One region of the Dactylosporangium darangshiense genome, then DNA from elsewhere that is predicted to be linked to it. Evidence: riboswitches for the same ligand, from Rfam matches in the RefSeq annotation. Region 1 holds a riboswitch; the other holds the start of a gene.
The links. Region 1 has a riboswitch for S-adenosylmethionine ahead of ABD901_RS10310 (aminotransferase class V-fold PLP-dependent enzyme). Riboswitches for the same ligand answer to the same signal wherever they lie in the genome.
Positions count from the first base shown of each region.

Region 1 (7,779 bases):
CGATGACCTCCTGCAGGGCCTCGCGGTAGTTGTCGGTGTAGGTGGACGGGTCGAAGTCGGCGGCCATGGACTCGATCAGGGAGCCGGCCATCGCGAGCTCGGCCGGGCGCGCGGTGACGTCCTCGTCGAGGATGTCGAACTTCGCGGCGCGGATCTCGTCGGGCCACAGCATCGTGTTGAGGACCAGCACGTTGTCGCGCACGCGCAGGGTCGCCAGCTGCTCGCGCTGGCGCAGGGCCACCTTCACGATCGCGACCCGCTCGGTGTTGGTCAGCGCGTCGCGCAGCAGGGCGTAGGGCTTGGCGGCCGTCTGCTCCGGCTCAAGGTAGTAGGCCTTGTTGTACAGGATCGGGTCCACCTGCTCGGTGGGCACGAACTCCAGCACCTCGATCGCGCGGCTGGTGGTCAGCGGCAGGTCGGAGAAGTCGTCGTCGGTCAGGATCACCATCTCGCCGCCGCCCAGGTCGTAGCCCTTGGCGATGTCGTCGTAGGCGACCTCCTCGCCGTCGACCGAGCAGACCCGCTTGTACTTGATCCGTCCGCCGTCTTCGCGGTGCACCTGGTGGAACCGGATGTCCTTCTCCTCGGTCGCCGAGTACAGCCGCACGGCGATCGAGACAAGCCCGAAGGAGACCGCGCCCTTCCAGATCGCGCGCATGGGAAGAACCCTTTCCGCAGGATGTCGACCTTCGTAACCAGAATCGCATCGTTTCGAGCCGGGCGCGAGGAACTCGCAGGCGAACTATGGTGTGGACATGGCCGGCCCGCCCTCTCCGATGCTCGCCTCGCCCGGCGTGCTGCCCACCGGGCCCGGCTGGGCCTATGAGTTCAAGTGGGACGGCATCCGCGCGATCGCGGTGGTCCTCGAGGGCCGGACCAGGCTTTTCGCGCGCAGCGGGGCCGAGGTGACGGCCGCATACCCGGAGCTGGCCAACGTCGGGCGGGGTCTGTCGGACTCGGTGCTCGACGGCGAGGTCGTGGCCATGGACGAGGCCGGTCAGCCGTCGTTCCAGGTGCTCGCGGAGCGCATGCACGTGCGCGAGCCCAACCGGGCCGCCCGGCTCGCGGCCACCGTCCCGGTCACCTACCTGGTCTTCGATGCGCTGCGGGCGGAGGGCGAGGAGCTGGTCTCCTTGCCGTACCGAATCCGCCGGGAACGCCTCGAGCGCCTCGCGCTGGGGCCCCGCGCGGTCGTGCCGCCGTCCTTCGACGACGGCGCGGCGACCGTGGCCGCGAGCCGGGAGAACCGCCTCGAGGGCGTGGTGGCGAAGCGGGCCGACTCGCTGTACCACCAGGGAGTTCGCACGGCCGACTGGATCAAGGTGAAGCTGGACGAGAGCCGGGAGTTCGTGGTCGGCGGCTGGCGGCCGGGCAAGCGCGCGCTGGGCGCCCTGCTGGTCGGCGTGCCGACCCCCGACGGCCTCGCCTACCGGGGCCGGGTCGGCGGCGGGATCTCCGGCGCGGCCGAACGGTCGCTGCTGTCCGCGCTCGAGCCGCTGTCGACGAGCAACAACCCGTTCGGCGCATCGGTACCGCGGGAGGACGCCCGCGGCGCCGTCTGGGTCGACCCGAGCCTCGTCGTCGAGGTCAAGTTCGGCCACCGCACGCGCGACGGCCGGCTGCGCTTCCCGCGGTTCCTGCGGATCCGCCCGGACCTCGCGCCGGAGGAGGTGCACGATGCCTGACCGGCTGCGGGTCGAGGTCGCCGGCCGCCAGCTCGAGATCTCCAACCTCGACAAGGTGCTGTATCCGCGGGCCGGCTTCACCAAGGGCGAGGTCCTCGACTACTACACGCGCATCGCGCCGACCCTGCTGCCGTACCTCGAAGGCCGCCCCCTCACCCGCACCCGCTACCCCAACGGCGTCGACGGCGCCAGCTTCTTCGAGAAGAACGCGCCCGCCGGCACGCCCGACTGGGTGCGCACCGTGCGCCTGCCCGTCCCCGGCTCGTCGAAGAACCGCGAGAAGATCGACTTCATCGTGGTCGAGGAGCTGGCCACGGTCGTGTGGCTGGCCAACCTCGCCGCGCTGGAGCTGCACACCCCGCAGTGGCGCGTCGACGACGAGGGCCGGGCGCTCGACCCCGACCAGCTCGTCGTCGATCTCGACCCGGGCCCGCCGGCCGGGCTGCCCGAGTGCTACCAGGTCGCGCTGCTCATGCGCGAGCGGCTGGCCGAGGACGGGCTGTCCGCCGTGGCCAAGACCTCGGGCCGCAAGGGCATGCAGCTCATCGTGGCGCTGCCCGGCGACGAGCCCGCCGACGAGGTCAGCGGCTACGCGAAGGCCCTCGCCGAGGAGCTGGCCGCGGCGCACCCGCGCCTGGTCGTGGCCAAGATGGCCAAGCAGCTGCGCCCCAGCAAGGTGTTCATCGACTGGAGCCAGAACAACGCGTTCAAGACCACCGTCGCGCCCTACTCACTGCGTGCGGGCGAGACGCCGACCGTGAGTGCGCCGCTGACCTGGCAGGAGGTCGAGGCCGGCGAGCTCACCGCCGCCGACCTGACCCCGTCCGCCGTCCTCGACCGGGTCGCCGCGATGGGCGACCTACTGCAGGGCGGCGAGTAGCCGATCGATGTGGGCTATTTTCTCTACCGTCGCTTACACCAGGCGATCTATCGCAATGCGGCCAGGAGCCGGTCGATGTGCTCCAGGGTCGTACCGATGCCGATGCTGGCGCGGATCGCCTGAGCAGGTGCCGCGGCGGCGCCCTTGCGCGCGGCGGCCTCGGCCAGCAGGCGGCGGGTGAGCGGGTGCGCGCAGAACAGCCCGGTGCGCACGCCGATGCCGTGGTCGCGGCCCAGCTCGTCGGCGAACGCGCCCGGGTCGCGGTCCAGCAGCGCGAAGGACACGATGCCGACCCGCTCGGCATCGGCCGGGAACAGCCGCAGCTCCTCGGCGTGCGGCAGGGCGGCCAGGCCGGCCCGCAGCCGCCGGACGAGGGCCTGTTCGCGGTCGCCGTGCTCCCGCTCGCGCAGCGCGCGCAGGGCGGTGGCCAGCGCGACCGCGCCCAGCAGGTTGGGCGTGCCGGCCTCGTGGCGGGCCGGGCCGCTCGCCCAGCGCACCGCGCCGTCGTCGGCCACGTGCGCGCTCGCGCCGCCGCCGGCCAGGTAGGGCTCCGCGGCCTCCAGCCAGTCCGACCGGCCGGCGAGCACACCCGCCCCGAACGGCGCGTACAGCTTGTGCCCCGAGAACGCCACGTAGTCGGCGCCGAGCCCGGCCAGCGCGCCCGGTGCGTGCGGTGCGAGCTGCGCGGCGTCGACCGCGATCCGGGCGCCGTGGCGGTGCGCGACCTCGGCCAGCCGCCCGACCGGGAAGACCTCGCCGGTGACGTTGCTCGCCGCCGTGACGCTGACGAGCACGCTTCGGCCTCGGGTGGACCGCAGGTGCTCCTCCAGGGCCGCGACCGCCTCGTCCGGGGTGCGCGGCGCGGCAAGCCGGGCCGTGTCGCGCCAGGGCAGCAGGTTGGCGTGGTGCTCGGCGTCGAACGTGACGACCGTGGTGTCCGCGGGCAGGGCGCGCGCCAGCAGGTTGAACGCGTCGGTCGTGTTGCGCGTGAAGATCACGGTCTCGCCCGGGCCGTGACCGAGGGCGTCCGCGACGCTCTCCCGGGCCAGCTCGTACTCCCGGGTGCAGCGCTGCGACAGCGCGCCCGCGCCGCGATGGACCGAGCCGTAGTAGGGCAGCAGGTCGGCGACCGCGTCCGCGACGACCCGCAGGCACGGCGCGGTGGCGGCGATGTCGAGGTTGGCGAAGTCGACGGACCGGCCGTCGCGCAGCTTGACCTCGCCGGGGGACAGCACATCGGACACAGGGAGCACCCTTCGCTCGCGCTTGCCCGGGCACACCGCGTGCCGGGCCGGGTCATCACCCGGGGCACCCCGCCGCGAACGCGAGGGTTGCCGGCCAGCAAGCCGGGGCTTGTGCGCTGGCACTCATGACCTGAGCCGACGGTACCGCGGATAAGGTTGCGTCATGAGCGAACTCCCGCCGAATGGGACGCCCAACTCGCCCTGGGCCTCGCCGAGCGGCGCGCCCGACGGGCCGCAGCCCGAGGGGCCGCAGCCCGCGCCGGACCGTCCGTGGGGGCGACCGGACCAGCCCCCGGCGGCGCAGGAACAGCCTCCTCCCGCGGCTCCTCCTCCTCCCGCGGCTCCTCCTCCGGCGGCGGCTCCTCCTCCGGCGGCGGCCCCTCATCCGGCTGCCGCGCCGCCCTCGGCCTGGCCGTCGGCCCTGCCCGGCCTCGGGGTGCCCAACGTGACCTCGGCGGTGGAGCCGAGTACGGGGCAGCAGGAGTACCCGACGGCCGCGCTCGCGCTCGCCGCCGCGCCGCCGGCCAAGCGCTCCGACCGGCGCCGGCTGTGGACGCTCATCGGCGTCATGAGCTTCATCGCCCTGTGCGGCGTGGCCGTGCTCGCCTTCTTCGGCTTCAGCGGCGGCTGGACGGCGCTGCTCGTCGGCGTCGGCTCGGCCGTCATCCCGGTGCCGGTGCTCGTCACCTGCTTCCTGTGGCTGGACCGCTACGAGCCGGAGCCGGTGAAGTACCTGGTCTTCGTCTTCGGCTGGGGTGCCTGCGTGGCCACCGGCGTCGCGCTGGTCGTCAACACCGCCGGCAGCTACTTCGCCGAGCAGGCCGGCATCAAGGACAGCCTCGTCGCGGTGCTCCTCGCCCCGCTGATCGAGGAGAGCATGAAGGCGCTCGGCCCGGCGCTGCTGTTCTGGCGCCGCCCGCGCGCGTTCTCCGGCATCATCGACGGCATCGTCTACTGTGGACTGTCGGCGACCGGCTTCGCGATGGTGGAGAACATCCTGTACCTCGGCTTCAAGGGGTACGGCGAGACGGCCGACAAGACCGGGCCGGTCTCGGGCGCGGCCGCGCTCGTCGCCATCTTCATCGTGCGGATCCTGATGACCGGCTTCGCCCACCCGCTGTTCACGTCGATGACCGGCATCGGGCTGGGCGTCGCGTCGCGCTCGTCCACCAAGGCGGTGCGCTTCCTCGCGCCGCTCGCCGGCCTGCTGGTCGCGATGATGCTGCACGGCTCGTGGAACTTCATGTCGGTCACCGCGTCGACGAGCGCCTGGGTGCTGCTCTACGGCTACTTCACGGTGATGATGCCGATCTTCCTGTGCATGGTCGGGTTCGCCCTGTGGCTGCGCGCCAACGAGGGCCGGCTCACCGAGCGGGTGCTGGGCGAGTACGCGCGGGCCGGCTGGTTCTCCCCGCCGGAGGTCGCCGCGCTCGGCACCCTCGGCCGCAGGATCTCCGCGCGCCGCTGGGCCAAGCGCGTGGCCGGCGACGCGGGCGCCAAGGCGATGCGGGCCTTCCAGTTCGACGCCACCCGGCTCGCTCTGCTGCGCGACGGGCTGCACCGCGGCCTGGACAAGGAGCCCAAGCGGCGGATGGAGGCGCTGGCCGAGGAGCGGCAGCTGCTCATCGCGCTGGACGCCTACCGTCAGGTGTTCGTCGGGCGGGACCCGCAGTCGCCGCGGGCGGTGTGGGACGGGGCGCGCTATCACATCACGTTCCCCGACGGCGTGGTGCGCGTGCTCGACGCGCCGCCCACTCCGGTCGTCCCGGTCCCGGTGACCCTGGCGGCGCCCCCACCCATGTTCCCGGCCTACTACCGGTAGCGGCCGGTTCCTTACAGGTAGAGGCCCGTGGAGTCCGGCTCGACCCGGCGGGCCGCGACCGCGTGCACGTCCCGCTCGCGCAGCAGCACGTAGTCGCGGCCCTGCAGCTCCACCTCGGAGCGGTCCTCGGGGTCGAACAGCACCCGGTCCCCGGACACGATCGAGCGCACGTTGGGCCCGACGCCGACCGCGGTGGCCCACGACAGCCGCTTGCCGACCGACGCAGTGGCCGGAATCACGATCCCCGACACGTGCCGGCGCTCGCCCTCGGCGCCCTCGAGCCGGACGAGGACCCGGTCGTGCAGAAGCCTGATCGGCAAGGCTTCCTCGGACGCAGCGGCGGACGTCTGGGCGGTGGATGACGGGTAGCCGGCCGCGGGTTGTGCTGTCACGCTTGCGACGCTACCGCCTGGGTGCGTGCCAACGCCGCGCGACCCGGACTACGGTGGGGTCCTGGCAGGTGGCGGGGTTGCGTGTCAAGGGAGGTTCGTTACGTGGGCCGGTTCGATACGGTGCGGGCGGGCCTGCGCCGCGCATACCTGCAGCGCCTGGAGGCCGCCAAGGCCGAGCGCGAGGCCGCCGCGGCCGCCGCGGAGCAGGCCGCCGTGCCGGATCCGCCCCCCGAGCCCGAGCCGGACCTGAGCCACACCACGACGACGAGCCGGGACGACGCCGAGGTGCCGCACGGCCTGCGCATCGCCGCCGCCTGGTCCTGGCGCCTGCTCATCCTGATCGCCGCCGGCGCGGTGCTGCTGTGGCTGGTCGGCCGCCTCAAGACCGTGCTGATCCCGCTGAGCATCTCGCTGCTGCTGTCGGCCCTGCTGGCCCCCGTGATGGGCGTGCTGCGCCGCCGCGTGAAGCTCCCGCCGTCGCTGGCCGCGTTCGTCGTGCTGATCGCCGGCCTGGCCACCGTGGCCGGCGTGCTGACCCTGGTCATCAGCGAGTTCGTCGACGGCTTTCCGGCCCTGTCCGACAAGGCGTCGATCGGCGTGCAGCAGATCCAGACGTGGCTGACGACGGGCCCGCTGCACCTGAGCGGCCGCCAGCTGGACGCCACCTTCGACGCCGCCACGACCTGGCTCAGCGACAACCGGGGCAGCCTGACCGACAGCGCCGTCAACACCGCGACGGCCACGGTCGAGTTCCTGGCCCTGATGCTGCTGATCCTCTTCGTCACGTTCTTCTTCATGCGCGACGGCAAGCGCATCTGGTACTTCCTGACCGGCATCCTGCCCACGCCGGCCCGCGACCCGATCCGCCGCGCCGGCGAGGCCTCCTGGCACACCCTGGTCGCCTACGTCCGCGCCACGGTGCTGGTCGCCTTCATCGACGCTCTCGGCATCGGCCTGCTGCTCTTCTTCCTGAACGTCGACTTCTGGTTCCCCCTGGCCACCCTGGTCTTCCTGGGCGCCTTCGTCCCGATCGTCGGCGCGACGGTCTCCGGCGCCGTGGCGGTCCTGGTGGCCCTGGTGGACGAGGGCGCCATCACCGCCCTGGTCGTCCTGATCGGCGTGATCGCCGTGCAACAGCTCGAGGGCCACGTGCTGCAGCCGCTGATCATGGGCCGCGCGGTCTCGGTCCACCCACTGGCGGTCATCGTGGCGATCGCGACGGGCGTGGTGCTGGCCGGCATCATCGGCGCGCTGGTCGCGGTGCCGCTGGTGGCGGTGCTGAACACCGGCATCCGCCACCTGGTCGAACACCGCCGCGAGCCCCCTCCGGACGCGGTGATCATCTCGTCGGACCCGTGATCGGGGGCTCGCGGGCCTGAGGTCAGTCGCTCAGGCGGACGCGGACGCGGCGGTTGGCCTTGCCCTTGCTCTCCACCTTCACCACCTGCAGGCGGCCGATCTGGGCCGTCGACGCGACGTGCGTGCCGCCGTCCGCCTGCGTGTCCAGGCCGATGATGTCGACGATGCGGATCTCCGACTCGTCGGCGGGGATCAGGTTGGACTGCGTCCGGATGATGTCGGGCAGGGCCAGGGCCTCGTCGCGGCCGAGCACCTTCGTCACCACCTTGCGGTCGGCGACGACCTCGGCGTTGACCAGCTCCTCGAGGCGGGCCTTGAAGTCCGGCGGCACCTCCGGCAGGTTGAAGTCCATCCTGGCCTCCGCCGGCTCCATCGAGCCGCCGGTCACCAGGGCGCC
Region 1 covers NZ_BAABAT010000004.1:109,844-117,622, forward strand. The annotation lists gene ku (non-homologous end joining protein Ku) at 1-658, opposite strand, end outside; gene ligD (non-homologous end-joining DNA ligase) at 756-1,685, shown strand; gene ligD (non-homologous end-joining DNA ligase) at 1,678-2,565, shown strand; gene ABD901_RS10310 (aminotransferase class V-fold PLP-dependent enzyme) at 2,613-3,800, opposite strand; SAM riboswitch class IV at 3,823-3,940, opposite strand; gene ABD901_RS10315 (PrsW family intramembrane metalloprotease) at 4,255-5,631, shown strand; gene ABD901_RS10320 (GroES family chaperonin) at 5,643-5,951, opposite strand; gene ABD901_RS10325 (AI-2E family transporter) at 6,126-7,382, shown strand; gene ABD901_RS10330 (alanyl-tRNA editing protein) at 7,405-7,779, opposite strand, start outside.

Region 2 (7,779 bases), on a different contig from region 1:
GTAGAGCAGGGCACGGCTGGCCCCCGGCTCCGCCACCGCCACGATACCCGCGGACGTGCGCCGGCCGGTGAGCGTGATCGGGTCGCCGGGGCGCAGGGCGAGCGCCGTGAGCACCTCCGGATGCAGGCGCACGACGCCGCGGCGGGCGTCGAGCGCGGCGGGGCGCAGGCTGGCAGTGAGCGTCAAGGTCGCCGACACGCAGTCGAGCGTAGCCGTTGCTGTGAAGGGCCTGAGTGGTTCGGCCTTCCGCCACATCGTGTGCGTACGGTTGGCCAATGCGACTTCGCCTGCCGAGCCTCAGCCGGCGCCAGATGATCTCCGGTGCCGTCGTGGTCGTGCTCGTCGCGGGGCTGGTCGGCTGGGCGGCGGCGCCCAAGCCGAAGAGCTTCCGCACCCTCGACCAGCTGGTCACGGTGCACACCGGACCGGACGACTCGGCCGCGGTCACCCTCGACACCACGCTCTACCTGCCCAAGTCCGCCGGCGCCGGGCACCCGGTGCCGGCGATCCTGCTGGCGCACGGCTTCGGCGGCACGAAGCAGAGCGTCCGCAGCGACGCCGAGCTCTTCGCCGAGCAGGGCTACGCCGTGCTCGCCTGGACCGCGCAGGGCTTCGGCCGCTCGACCGGCGAGATCCACGTCGACAGCCCCGACTGGGAGGTCAAGGACGCGCAGCGGCTCGTCGACTGGCTCGCGGCCCGCGACGACATCCGCAAGGACGGGGCCGACCCGCGGGTGGCCGCGGTCGGCGGCTCCTACGGCGGCGCGTTGTCGCTGCTGCTGGCCGCGCAGGACCCGCGCATCGACGCGATCGTGCCGATGATCACGTGGAACGATCTCGTCAACGTCTTCCTGCCGGGTGGCGTGTTCAAGAAGCAGTGGGCCGGGCAGTTCTTCGGCGCCTCCGACAACCCGGACAATCCGCAGTGCGGGCGGTTCGCCGCCGACATCTGCCGGGTGTACCTCAACATCGCCACCACCGGCAAGGCCACCCCCGCCGCCGAGGCGCTGCTGCGCAAGTCCTCGCCGTCACAGGTGCTCGACAAGATCAAGGCGCCGACGCTGCTGATCCAGGGCCAGGTCGACACGCTGTTCCCGCTGAGCGAGGGCGACGCCAACGCCCGCGGCATCGCCGCCAATGGCACCCCGGTGCGGGTCGCCTGGTTCACCGGCGGGCACGACGGCGGCACCGGGCCGCAGTCGGAGGTCGACCGGCTGCGGCTGCTCACCGGCCAGTGGCTCGACCACTACCTCAAGGGCAACGGCAAGGCGCCCGAGAACAGCTTCACCTACTCGCGCGTGTCCGGCCTCAACGCGCAGGGCCGCGGCCTGGTCACGGCCGCCTCCAAGACGGATACCTACCCGGGCCTGCGCGGCGACGGCACCTCGGTGGACCTGCGCGGGCCGGCCCAGCAGATCGCCAACCCGCCGGACGGCAACCCGGCGGCGATCTCCTCGCTGCCGATCGCGGGCCTGTCGAGCCTGCTCGGCGCCTCCGGCGCGGACGTGTCGCAGGAGATACCGGGCCAGCACGCCGACTTCTACTCCGCGCCGCTGCCCGCCTCGGTCGACGCCACCGGCGCGCCCGTCGTGCGCCTGCGCGCCGCGTCGCCGACCGGCGAGGCCACGCTGTTCGTCAAGCTCTACGACGTCCCGGCCAAGGGTGCGCCGTCGATCCCCGACGGGCTGATCGCCCCGCTGCACCTGACCGGGCTGCCGAAGGACATCGCCGACGCCCACCCGATCACCGTCACGCTGCCCGCCGTCGTGCACCGTTTCGAGGCTGGCAGCCGGGTGCGGGTCACGATCGCCACGGCGGACACCGCCTACTGGTCGCCGGCGGAGCCCGAGGTGTACAGCGTGGCCGTCGACGGCGCGATCACGCTGCCGGCCGTGGCCGGCACGCCGATCGCCAACCCGGACGTGATCTGGCGCTACGTGCTGGCCGGCCTCGTCGCCGCGATCGCGCTCGCGCTGCTCGTCGTGCTGCTGATCGCCCGGCGCCGCTCCCGGCGCATCGACCGCAGCATCGACGCCGACCTCGTCGACACGCCGCTGGTGGTGCGAGGGCTGCGCAAGGAGTACAAGAACTTCGTCGCGGTGTCGAAGGTGGACTTCACCGTCAACCGCGGCCAGGTGGTCGGCCTGCTGGGCCCCAACGGCGCCGGCAAGACGACGTCGCTGCGCGTGCTCATGGGCCTCACCCGGCCGACGTCGGGGGAGATCCTCGTCTTCGGGCACCGGCTGCTGCCCGGTTCGCCGGTGCTGTCGCGGGTCGGTGCGCTGGTGGAGGGGCCCGGCTTCCTGCCGCACCTCACCGGCGCGCAGAACCTCGAGCTGTACTGGCGGGCCACGGGCCGGCCGGAGGCGGACGCGCACTTCGAGGAGGCCTACGACATCGCCGGCCTCGGCTCGGCCGTGCACCGCCGGGTGAGCACCTACAGCCACGGCATGAAGCAGCGCCTCGCCATCGCGCAGGCCATGCTCGGCCTGCCGGAGCTGCTGGTGCTCGACGAGCCGACGGACGGGCTCGACCCGCCGCAGATCGCCGAGATGCGCAAGGTGCTGCGCCGCTACGCGACCGGCGGGCGGGCCGTGCTGGTCTCCAGCCACCTGCTGGCCGAGGTCGAGCAGACCTGCACCGATGTCGTGGTCATGCACCGCGGCGAGGTGGTGGCCGCAGGGCCGGTCGCGGACATCGTCGGCGACTCGCCGACGGTGCAGCTGGACGTCTCCGACGTCGCCGAGGCCGAGAAGGTGCTGCGGGATCTCGTCGGCGTGAGCTCGGTCGCCGCGGCGGACGGCCACCAGAGCAGTCTGGTCGTCAACGTCGACGGCACGCCGCGCGCCGAGGTGGTGGCGGCGCTCGTGCGCGCCGGGGTCGGTATCGACCGGGTCATGCCGCGCCGGCGGCTGGAGGACGCGTTCCTGTCGCTCGTCGGCGGGGACACCAAGGCGAGCGGAGAGCGGCCGTGACGACGACTACTACCGAAGTGATCGGGGGAGCGGTCGGGTACCGGCCCGGGGCGACCCTGTCGCTGTGGACGGAGATCCGCCGGCAGGCATCGCGCCGGCGCACGCAGCTGGCGCTGGGCTTCATGGTGCTGCTGCCGCTGATCATCCTCGTGGCCTTCCAGCTGGACAGCAACAGCAACGACGGTGGCGGCGGCCAGAACGGGGAGTTCTCCCGGCTGTCGGACCTGGCCACGTCCGGCGGGCCGAACTTCACCCTGTTCACCCTGCTGGTCTCGGCGGGCTTCCTGCTCGTCGTGGTCGTCGCGCTGTTCTGCGGCGACACCATCGCCAGCGAGGCGAGCTGGGGCAGCCTGCGCTACCTGTTGGCGATGCCGGTGCCGCGGGCCCGCCTGCTGGGCATCAAGCTGGCGGTCTCGCTGCTGTACAGCCTGCTGGCGATCCTCACGCTGGTGGTCACCGCGCTGGTGGCCGGGACGCTGCGCTACGGCTGGGCGCCGCTGAGCGCACCGATCGGCGGTGAGATCCCGGCCGGCACCAGCCTGGTGCGGCTGATGGAGATCGTGGCGTACCTCTGCGTGTCCCTGCTGGTCGTCGCCTCGCTCGCGTTCCTGCTGTCGGTGTCGACGGACGCGCCGCTGGGCGCCGTCGGCGGCGCGGTGCTGCTGCAGATCCTGTCGAACATCCTCGACCAGATCACCGCGCTGGGAAACCTGCGCAACGTGCTGCCGACGCACTACGCCGACGCCTGGCTGGGCCTGCTGTCCAGCCCGATGCAGACCGGCGACCTGGTCAAGGGCTGCGTGGCGGCGCTGGCGTACGCCACCGTGTTCTTCTCCCTTGCCTGGTGGCGTTTCCTGCGCAAGGACGTGGTCAGCTGACCGCCATTGGACGGGCCGCTACCGACCGGTAGGGTGCCCGTCCATGCGGATCTCCGCCCTCGGTGGCGCGTGCGTGTTGGTCGCGGGGCTCGCCGCCCTGGCGGCGGGCCTCTACTACGACCAGGCGCACCTCGTGCAGTGGACCCACTTCGCGCAGAGTTCCAACGTGACGCAGGGCCCGACCGAGGTGGAGACCGCCCGGATCTTCACGCTGCTGGGCGCGGTCGCGAGCGGATTCGCCGCCGCGATCGCGCTCGGCAGCACCGTCCTGGCCCGCCTGGGCGGGCGCACCGGCCAGTGGGTCCTGCGCCTGATCGCGGTCCTGCTGCTCGTCGTGATGCTGCTGATCTCCGTCGCGGTGATCGTGGGCTCGTTCACCGGCGAGGCCCCGGTCGCGATCATCGAGACCCCCTGGTGGCTGCTCACCGCCGAGTGGGCGGCCGTGGTCGTCGCCGTGCTGGGCGCCGGCACCACCACCGCGCAGCTGTGGCGGTTCGTCCCCGAGTCGTGAAGGTCCGGTGCGCGGGGCTCGTCCGGCTGCTCAGGCGGCCGGGTCCGGCCCGGAGTAGCCGGGCATCGTGAGCATCGGCGGGCGGTCGGGGTGCGAAACGGCCGTCACCCGCGGTACCACTGCGGAATCGTGCCGCTCGAACTGCGTCAGCGTCGGCCAGAGCGCGTGGCCGGGTGAGACGCGGGCGTTGATCGTGTGCACGATCGTCGCGGCCATCCGGCCCAGTGCCGCCGTGTCCTGATGGCCGTGCGTGCGCTGGCCCAGGTCGACCTGCGCGACCGCGTCCAGCCCGTGCGCGCGGAACGTGTCGATGAGCAGGCCGGTCTCCACGCCGTAGCCGGCCGCGAACGGCAGCGACTCGAGCAGCGTGCGGCGGGCCGCGTACTCACCGGCCAGCGGCTGCACCACGCCCGCGAGCTGCGGGAAGTGGGCGTTGAGCAGCGGGCGGGCGGCCAGCTCCGTGACCCGGCCGCCGCCGGCGGCGGAGACGTCCAGCAGCGGGCGGTCGTAGAAGGCCTTGACCATGAGCGTGGCCGGGTCGGCGAAGAGCGGGCCGAGCAGGCCGGTCACGAAGTGCGGGCGGAAGTCGGTGAGGTCGGCGTCGACGTACACCAGGATGTCGCCCTTGGTGATCGCGAGCGCCTTCCACAGCACCTCGCCCTTGCCCGGCCGGGAGCCCGCGCCCGGCAGGATGTCGTCGCGGTGGTGCACGGTGGCGCCGGCCGCCGCGGCGACCTCCGCGGTGCGGTCGACCGAGCCGGAGTCGACGACGATGAGCTCGTCGACGAGCGGGCCGAGGGTGCGCACGCCGGTGACGATCTCGCCCACCGTCGGCTCCTCGTCGAGCGCCGGCAGGACCACGCTCACCCGCGTGTCGCCCTTGGCCTCGAGCAACTCCTCGGCGGGCCAGTCCGGCCAGCGGGACGTGCGCCGTGCGAACCACTCGGCCGCGATCGGGTGCATGGGTGAAACGCTAGCCGCGTCCAGGTCGTGAGATGACTCATACCCGGCCGCGGGTGGCGCCCCTTACACTCAACAGAAGCGCACAACCACAACTGAATACCTCATCCAGAGGGGCAGAGGGACACGGCCCGATGAAGCCCCGGCAACCCCTGCGAGAGCGTCTCGAAGACGAGGCCCGCCCGCGGTAGGTGCCAAATCCGTCCCGGCGCACGCCCGTGTGCCTTGGGAAAGATGAGAGGAAGGCCTCGCCATGACCTCGACGCTCGGTGTCTTCACCGACTCGCCCGCTCGCAACCTCGTCTGCCGCGGCTGCGGTGCCACCTTTCCGCTCGCGGCGCAGCACGCCTGTTACGAGTGTTTCGGCCCGCTCGAGGTCGGCTACGACGCCGAGGCGCTGGCGCGGGTGACCCGGCAGCAGATCGAGGCCGGTCCGCAGAACATCTGGCGGTATGCGCCGCTGCTGCCCGTCGGCGTCGACCCGGCCACCCGCGTCACCCTGGACCCGGGGCTGACCCCGCTGGTGAAGGCCGACGGTCTGGGCAAGGAGCTCGGGTTCACCGCGCCGCTGTACGTCAAGGACGACTCGGCCAACCCGACGCACTCGTTCAAGGACCGGGTCGTCTCCGTGGCGCTGACCGCGGCCAAGGCACTGGGCTTCACGCGGTACTCCTGCGCCTCCACCGGCAACCTCGCCAACTCCGTCGCCGCGCACGCGGCCCGCGCCGGCGTCCCGTCGACCGTGTTCATCCCGGCCGACCTGGAGCCCGGCAAGGTCGTCATGACGGCGGTGTACGGCGGCGAGGTCGTGGCCATCGAGGGCTCCTACGACGAGGTCAACCGGCTGTGCTCCGAGCTCACCGAGACCGACGAGTTCGAGGACACCGCGTTCGTCAACGTCAACGTCCGGCCGTTCTACGCCGAGGGCTCCAAGACGCTCGGGTACGAGGTCGCCGAGCAGCTCGGCTGGCGCATCCCGGCTCAGGTGGTCATCCCGATGGCCAGCGGCGAGCTGCTGACCAAGATCGACAAGGCGTTCGTGGAGCTGGTCGAGATCGGCCTGGTGCCGCCGAGCGAGTGGAAGGTCTTCGGCGCCCAGTCCGCGGGCTGCAACCCGATCGCGAAGGCGCTGCACGACGGCACCGACGAGATCACCCCCGTCAAGCCGACCGGCATCGCGAAGTCGCTGAACATCGGCGACCCGGCCGCGGGTGTCTACGCGCTCGAGTCGGTGCGGCGCACCGGCGGCTGGATGGAGTACGTGGACGACGACGAGATCCGCGCCGGCATCCAGCTGCTGGCCCGCACCGCCGGCGTGTTCGCCGAGACGGCCGGCGGGGTCACCACCGCCGTGCTCAAGAAGCTCGTCGAGTCCGGCAAGCTCGACCCCAACGCCGAGACGGTCATCTTCAACACCGGCGACGGCCTCAAAACCCTCGATGCGGTCGCCGAACTAGTCGGTCCGACGCACCGTGTCAAGCCCTCGTTGAAGTCTGCTCGCGAGGCCGGCCTGCTCGGATGATTTTTTTGAGTCCGATCATTACCGAGCGTTCAGATTGAGAGAGCGCTTCCAGACTTGGGCGAGGAACGGATCGTCCGATTGGTGGAGATGATCGCCACTGAGCGTGATCGCCGGGCCGCCGTGCGCTGTGTGACGGACTTGACGACCAAGTTCCCGGGGTTCAGGATGCTCCGTGCGGGAGGACGTGTCGCCGCGAGGCCAGGACCCTGGTTCAGGCCCGCGACCACAACACCGGAGGTGTTGGCGAGCGTCCTCTCGACCAATTTCCGGGTTAAATGCATTGCTGGCTGACGGGTGGCCGGGCCACGCTGGCGGACATGGCCCTACCCACGCTCGCGATCGCCGAGGTGCGCGCCGATGACCCGGCAGCGATCGACGCCGCGTACGACGTCGTCGAGGCGTCGCAGCACGCCGACGTGCCCGACCTGCCGCCCGAATGCCGCTACCACCACCGGATGACGTTCGCGGTGCCGCCGCCGGCCCTGCGGCGGCACGTGTACCTCGCGCTGGACGGCGACACACCGGCCGGCTCACTCCAGCTCGACCTGCCCCGGCTGGACAACCTGGACAAGGCGTTCATGGAGGTCAGCGTCGCGCCCGGGTACCGGCGCCGGGGCGTCGGCCGGGCGCTGGTCCGCCACGCCGCCGCCGTGGCCCGCGACGCGGGCCGCACCGGCGTCCTCGGCTTCAGCGCGGCGCTGCCCGCACCGACCGGCTTCGCCGCCTCGTTCGGCCTGACCGACGGCCTCGTCGACGCCCGGCGGCGGTTGCTCGTCGCCGACGTCGACGAGGGCGAGCTGGACCGGCTCTACGCCGACGGCCTGGAGCGCGCGGCCGGCTACCGGATGCTGCAGTGGGGCAACGAGCTGCCGGAGGAGCACATCGACGACATCGCGGCGCTGGACAGCTCGTTCGTCGCCGAGTCGCCGATGG
Region 2 covers NZ_BAABAT010000033.1:3,660-11,438, reverse strand. The annotation lists gene ABD901_RS40595 (AAA family ATPase) at 1-255, opposite strand, end outside; gene ABD901_RS40590 (alpha/beta fold hydrolase) at 276-2,975, shown strand; gene ABD901_RS40585 (ABC transporter permease) at 2,972-3,853, shown strand; gene ABD901_RS40580 (hypothetical protein) at 3,897-4,364, shown strand; gene ABD901_RS40575 (glucosyl-3-phosphoglycerate synthase) at 4,395-5,327, opposite strand; SAM riboswitch class I at 5,426-5,565, shown strand; gene thrC (threonine synthase) at 5,578-6,846, shown strand; gene ABD901_RS40565 (GNAT family N-acetyltransferase) at 7,164-7,779, shown strand, end outside.
Region 2: it holds a riboswitch for S-adenosylmethionine, as region 1 does, so the genes downstream of both, thrC (threonine synthase) here and ABD901_RS10310 (aminotransferase class V-fold PLP-dependent enzyme) in region 1, are expected to answer to the same signal.